Linked DNA regions of Methylovirgula sp. 4M-Z18. The protein of the gene in region 1 interacts with the protein of each later gene in a pairwise test. Links are inferred from orthologs where the notes say so. Each region holds a gene or a part of one and is shown in the gene's direction. Other genes may lie near its edges.

Region 1 (3,164 bases):
GCCTCGATCAAAATATCCGTCTGCCCGCGCCATTGCGGCAATTGCAACGCGCTTTCCGCCTCTGCAGCAAGGCGGTCGCGCTCGCGCTTGGCCGCCTCCAAGCCCAAGCTCGCCACCAACGTCGCCTTGTTGCGGTCGGCGTCCTTGCCCGCCTGCTTGCCGAGCGTGGCCGTGTCGCTCTCGGCATCGAGAATATCGTCGGCGATCTGGAAGGCGGCGCCGAGCGCCGAGCCGTAGCGCGCCAGAGCCTGCCGCGTTCCCACATCGGCCTTGCCGATCAGGCCGCCGGCCTCGACCGCGAAGCGCAGCAGCGCCCCCGTCTTCATGGCCTGGAGCTGGCCGATTTCAGACTCGCTGAGCGGTGCTGTGGCTTGTTCCGCGGCCAGATCGAGCGCCTGTCCGCCGGCCATGCCGCCGAGGCCGGACGCGCGGGCGAGCCCCGCGACCAGCCTCGCACGCACGGCCGGATCCGCATGGGTCGCGTCGTCCGCCATCACGTCGAAGGCATAGGTGAGCAGCGCGTCGCCGGCGAGAATGGCGGTCGCCTCGTCAAAGGCGCGATGCACCGTCGGGCGGCCGCGGCGCAAATCGTCGTCGTCCATGGCCGGCAGATCGTCGTGGACGAGCGAATAGCAATGGACGAGTTCGAGCGCCGCCGCCGCACGCCGCACGCCCTCGCCCTCGGACCCGAGCATCCTTGCCGTCTCGATCAGCAGAAACGGCCGCAAGCGCTTGCCGCCGCCGAGCACCGCATAGCGCATCGCTTCGATGAGGCGGGAAGGCCTAGCGATTTCCCCCGGCAGGGGGGCGGCACTCAGCAAAGCATCGAGCGTCGCCTCCATCGCGGCGGCAACGGCGGCAAGGCGCTCGGAAAATGCGGTGGAGGGTGGGGTCATCGGCGAGGACTCTGAATGATTTAGGACGAGATGCCCTAGCCGCCCGGGAAGGTCAAGCTTTGCCAAATTAGGACCTGTCGACACTCATAGATAGGGTCTGGATGAGGTCAAAAATGGTCATATGCAAGGAGCATTGCGCGGCCGGTACGTCCGTACCGGCAAGCATTGCGACGCGGCAGATGATCATTTTTCACCTCACCCCGAAGGGGCGTGGCGAATTTGCCCGATTGATGCGTCGCCAATCGCCGCAAGGCGGACGCCTTGCTTCCTCATGGCTCCTGCCACTCGGTCAAATTCGCTCACGTCCAGACCCTATCTATGAGTGTCGACAGGTCCTAAGCTTGCCCTTAGATTGAATGCTTGGCCCGCCGGGTCCCGCGTCGCCACCACGATCCTGCTCATGGCCAAGTTCCTTCGATTTTTGCGCCTTTTGTTCCGTCTCCTGGTGCTTGCCGGCTTCGCCTACGGCATTGCCGTGGGGGTGATGTTGTTCGTGTGGCGCGAGGTGCCGCCGGTTTCCGTGCTCATGCTTGGCCGCTGGGCCCTGTTGGAGCCGGTGGACCGGGTTTGGGTGCCGCTCGACCGCATCTCCGGCCATCTGCCCGCTGCGGTGCTGATGTCGGAGGACGGCCAGTTCTGCTATCATCACGGCGTCGATTGGGATGCGCTGAACGAGGTGATCACCCAGGCCGGCGAGAGGGGGCCGAAGCGCGGCGCCTCGACCGTGCCGATGCAGACGGCGCGCAATCTCTTTCTCGGCACGTGGCGCTCCGCGATCCGCAAGGGCATCGAGATCCCCGAGGCTTTGGCGCTCGACGCCTTGTGGCCGAAGCGGCGGATCATCGAAGTCTATCTCAACATTGCCGAATGGGGCGACGGCATTTACGGCGCCGAGGCGGCGGCGCAGCATTATTTCGGCAAGAGCGCTAAATCGCTGACCTTGCGCGAAGCGGCGCTGATGGCGACCGCCCTGCCCAACCCGAAATTGCGCAACCCCGCCCATCCGACGCCGCATCAACGGGCGCTGGCCTCGATCATCGTCCGCCGCGCGGCGGTTGCCGATCAATGGCTCGATTGCATCAGGTAGCCGGTTCGAGCCAAACTTTCAGGAATTCCTTGATCCAACGCCCGACGATGGCGTCGTATTGATACCAGCCGGCGAAATGGGCTGCGGGCGGTTGCGCGCCCAAATTTGCGAGCCGTTCGGCGCCGCGCGTGGTCCAGCGGCAGATCATCGCATAGGTGACTTCCGGATGAAATTGCAGCGCATAGGCATTTCGGCCGCAGCGATAGGCCTGAATCGGGAATTCGTCGCCTTCGGCCAGCAAGGTGGCGCCACGCGGCAGGTCGAAGCCTTCGCTATGCCACTGATACACATAGGCAGGAAAGGGCGCACCCTCTTGCGCCGTCACGTGATGGGCGGCGGCATGCGGCGCGATGGGATAATAGCCGGCCTCGATCCGGCCGTCAGTATGCTTATATACCCGTGCCCCGAGATGCCGCGTCAGCATCTGCGCGCCGAGGCAAAGCCCTAAGAACGGTTTGTCCTCGCGCAAGGGCTTGGCGAGCCAATCGATCTCGTTGCGGATATAGCCGTCTTCGTCATTGGCGCTCATCGGCCCGCCAAACACCACCGCACCCGCGTGGTCCGCCATATCCGTCGGCAGCGTGTCGCCGAATCGGGGCCGGCGGATGTCGAGATCGAAACCCATCCGGCGCAGCAGGAAACCGACGCGGCCAGCCGTCGAATGTTCCTGATGCAGGACGATCAAAATTCGCCCGCCTGTTGCCATTATGGGCGGCCCCCAAGGGCAACGCCGCCACACCGCGGTTGCGCGTGATCGGGCTTTGGCTGTGTCGCAATCGTGATTTTCATCAATTTGCAGTCGGAATTGGAGAGCATGCAAATGATCCAGAAGCAAGAATTGTTCCATACTTGTTTAAGCGAGGCCGCTTAAGAAAGAAAGAGAACGCGGCGCGCTTAGCTCCGCGTTCTCTTCGTATCGGTCCTGCCGCTGGATCAGATCGGGAGGCCTATTTCTTGTGCCAATTCACCAGCACCACGCCGCAAATCGCCATGGCGCCGCCAATGATGCCGAGCAGGGTCGGCACTTCGCCGAGCCACGCAAAGCCCAACAAGGTCGCGGCCGGCGGCACGCAATACATGAAGTTCGCGGCGCGGGCGGCGGGCAGGCGCGATAAGGCGACGGCCCAGGTGGCATATCCGATCAGGCTCGGGAAGATGCCGAGATAAATGACGGCGAAGAG
Region 2 (3,182 bases), 1.3 Mb from region 1 along the record:
GCATCGACGCAGGTCTCAATGCCTTGGCCGGACTGCCGCAGCGCACAGTGAGGAGACGGTAAGATGTGGCGTATATTTCATCTCTTCGCGATCGCCGCGCTCATCGGCTCTGCGGTCTATGCCTATTCGATCAAATACGAGACGATCTATTACTCCGAACAGATCGTCAAAATTCAGCATGAGATCGACAAGGAGCACGATCAGATCGGCATGTTGCGCGCCGAATGGGCGCATCTGACGCGCCCCGAGCGCATTCAGAAATTGGCCGATCAGCATTTGCAATCGCAGGATCTGCAATTGTCGCAGATCGTGCGGGTCAGCGACTTGCCCGACCGCGGCACCAAGATCGACGACATCGGCCGCAAGCTCGACGATCTCGGACTTGCCGTGCCAACCAATACGCCCGCCGCCGGCAAAGTCGGCGCGACCGCTACGACAACCACGTCGCCAAGGTAAATCTGCATGATCGGCGAAACTCCACAGATGAACGAGCGCAAGCCTTCGATCCTGCGGCGCATTTTGCGCGTGCTGCAGATCGATTCCTTTTCGGCGCTGTTTCATACGCGACTCGACAAGAGCGGCTCGCGCCTCAAGCTCATCGCCTTCGCCTTCGTCGGCCTCTATTGCGTCATCATCGGCAAGATGGTGCATATCGGCCTCAAGCCCGACATGCAGCAGAGCTTGAAACATGCCGCCGCCGAGGCCGTCGCCGCCGCGCGTCCGGATATCCTCGATCGCCATGGGGAGATTCTCGCAACCGACGTGCGCGTGATGTCGGTGTTCGCTGAGCCGCGCCGGATCATCGACAAGGACGAGGCGGTCGAATTGCTCACCGCGGCGCTGCCCGATGTCGATGCCGATGAGCTGCGCAAGCGTATCGACTCGAAGAAGGGCTTCATCTGGGTCAAGCGCGGCGTGACGCCCAAGGAACAGCGTGACGTCTTCCGTCTCGGCCTGCCGGGCGTCGGCTTTATTCCCGAAAACAAGCGCGTCTATCCCAACGGGCCGGTCGCCGCGCATATTCTCGGCCACGTCGATCCCGACGGTCACGCCATGGGCGGCCTGGAGACCTATATCGACCGGCAGGGTCTTTCGGATTTGCATGGCGCCGGCTTCGATCTGGCGCCCGAAAACCTTGCGCCGATCACCACATCGATCGATTTGAAAGCCACCTATGCGCTGCGTGAACAGTTGCGGTGGGGCATGGACCGCTACCACGCAAAGGCGGCTGGCGGGGCGATCATGGATGTGAACACCGGCGAAGTTATTGCTCTTGTGTCGCTGCCGGACTTCGATCCAAACAATGGCGCTGACGCGCTCAGTCCGGATAAGATCAACCGTATGACGGTGGGCACCTATGAAATGGGGTCGACCTTCAAAGCGGTGACTTGGGCGATGGGGTTGGAATCCGGCCTTTTCAATCTTAATTCGTCGCTTGACGCCCGGCAAAGCCTGCCGGTCGCGGGCCATCTGATTCATGATTTTAGAGAGCCGCCCGTTATTTTCTCCTACGTTCAAGCCTTTGCCCGCTCGTCTAATATCGGGGCGGCACGTATCGCCATGCGGGTGGGAGTCGATGGCCATAAAGCGTTTCTAAGCAAGCTCGGTTTGTTTGGGCGCATGGTTACCGAACTGCCAGAGAATGCTATGCCGCAGGTGCAAAAGAATTGGAGCATATTGACAACGGCAACGGTGGCGTTTGGACAGGGTATTGCCGAGCCGCCCCTGCAGGCAGCGATGGCGGTTATGGCGATGACAAATGGTGGATATTTGATCACGCCGACTTTTTTGCGCCGGAGCGAGCAAGACGCCAGGGCCAGCGCGCCGCAGGTTGTTTCAGCGAAAACCAGCGAGGAGATGCGTTATCTGTTTCGAAACGATGCGATTGTCGGTACTGCGAGCAAGGTCAATGTTCCCGGTTATTGCGTTGGCGGTAAGACCGGCACGGCGCAAAAGGTGATCGGTCATAGCTATTCCAACGACAAGGTTCTTACGACTTTCACCGCGCTCGTACCCGCCGATAAGCCAAAATATCTGTATCTCGTCATCTTTGACGAGCCGCAGGCTTTGCCAGGGGACGGCGGTTATCACACGGCCGGTTATAATGCCGCCATTGTCACCGCCAATGCCATCAAAGAGATCTCGCCTTTGCTGAATATGCCGCCGCGGCTCGATCTGCCCGATTTGCCTGGCAATGCCGCGGGTCTGGTCAAATGCGACATGGACCCCGCCGACGTGACAGGGAGCATTAAGAGCCGATGAGACTTGATGTCCTCGTTCCCGAGATTATCGATCAGGCCGCGGATTTCGCCGTGCGGCAAGCGGAAGGCTTGACTGCCGACAGCCGGGCCGTGTTGCCCGGATATGTCTTTTTCGCGGTCCCGGGCACGAAATCCGACGGTCTTGCCTATGCCGACCAGGCGGCGGCGCATGGTGCGCTGGCGATCGTCGCCGAGCATAAGCCCGAGAGCCGCGTGCGCGGCGTCGCCTATGTCGTCGTGCCGAATGTGCGGCTTGCGCTGGCCGCGGCCGCGGCGCGATTCTACTCGCATCAGCCGGACACCATCGTCGCCGTCACCGGCACGAGCGGCAAGACATCGGTCGCCGATTTCACGCGGCAGATTTTCACCCATCTGGGTTTACGCGCCGCATCGCTCGGCACGATCGGTGTCGTCAAATCGGATGGCGCGGTCTACGGTTCGCTCACGACGCCCGATCCGGTCAGCCTGCACAAGATGCTCGACGATCTGGCGCGGGAAAGAATTACCCATCTCGCCATGGAAGCCTCGTCGCACGGGCTCGATCAGCATCGTCTCGACGGCGTGCGGTTGCGTGCGGCAGCCTTCACCAATCTGTCGCGCGATCATCTTGATTATCATCCTTCGCTCGACGCTTATCTCGACGCCAAATTGCGGTTGTTCCGCGCGTTGCTGCCGGACGGGGCACCGGCGGTGATCGATGCCGACAGCGAGGTTGCCGACAAAGTGATCGCGGCTTGCGCGGAGCGCAAGCTCAGGGTCCTGACGGTCGGCGCGAAGGGTGAGGCGATCAAGCTGGAGCATGCGGAGCGCTCAGGCTTCAACACCAAGTTGCGCCTGGCGCACGGCGATCAAACCTATTCCATCACATTGCCGCTGCTTGGCGCCTTTCAGATTTCCAATGCGCTGGTCGCGGCAGGCCTT

The links.
Region 2: the proteins of mtgA (region 1) and V9T28_RS15595 interact in binary tests that used the Escherichia coli proteins (3 or more experiments, as listed by UniProt). The link is inferred for Methylovirgula sp. 4M-Z18 from one-to-one orthologs.

The regions. Positions count from the first base shown.
Region 1 is NZ_CP149574.1:4,686,203-4,689,366, reverse strand. What follows is about bases 296-3,139. They hold mtgA (monofunctional biosynthetic peptidoglycan transglycosylase), read left to right. Parts: upstream 296-1,296; coding sequence 1,297-1,983; downstream 1,984-3,139. Other genes in these bases: V9T28_RS21685 (DMT family transporter), read right to left, coding at 2,931-3,139; V9T28_RS21690 (glutamine amidotransferase), read right to left, coding at 1,976-2,668; V9T28_RS21700 (polyprenyl synthetase family protein), read right to left, coding at 296-896. Also shown: more of V9T28_RS21700, read right to left, coding at 1-295; more of V9T28_RS21685, read right to left, coding at 3,140-3,164. UniProt on the Escherichia coli protein: Peptidoglycan polymerase that catalyzes glycan chain elongation from lipid-linked precursors. May play a role in peptidoglycan assembly during cell division in collaboration with other cell division proteins.
Region 2 is NZ_CP149574.1:3,355,215-3,358,396, reverse strand. The notes cover bases 1-2,862. They hold V9T28_RS15595 (peptidoglycan D,D-transpeptidase FtsI family protein), read left to right. Parts: upstream 1-462; coding sequence 463-2,262; downstream 2,263-2,862. Other genes in these bases: ftsL (cell division protein FtsL), read left to right, coding at 64-456; rsmH (16S rRNA (cytosine(1402)-N(4))-methyltransferase RsmH), read left to right, coding at 1-62. UniProt on the Escherichia coli protein: Essential cell division protein that catalyzes cross-linking of the peptidoglycan cell wall at the division septum. Required for localization of FtsN.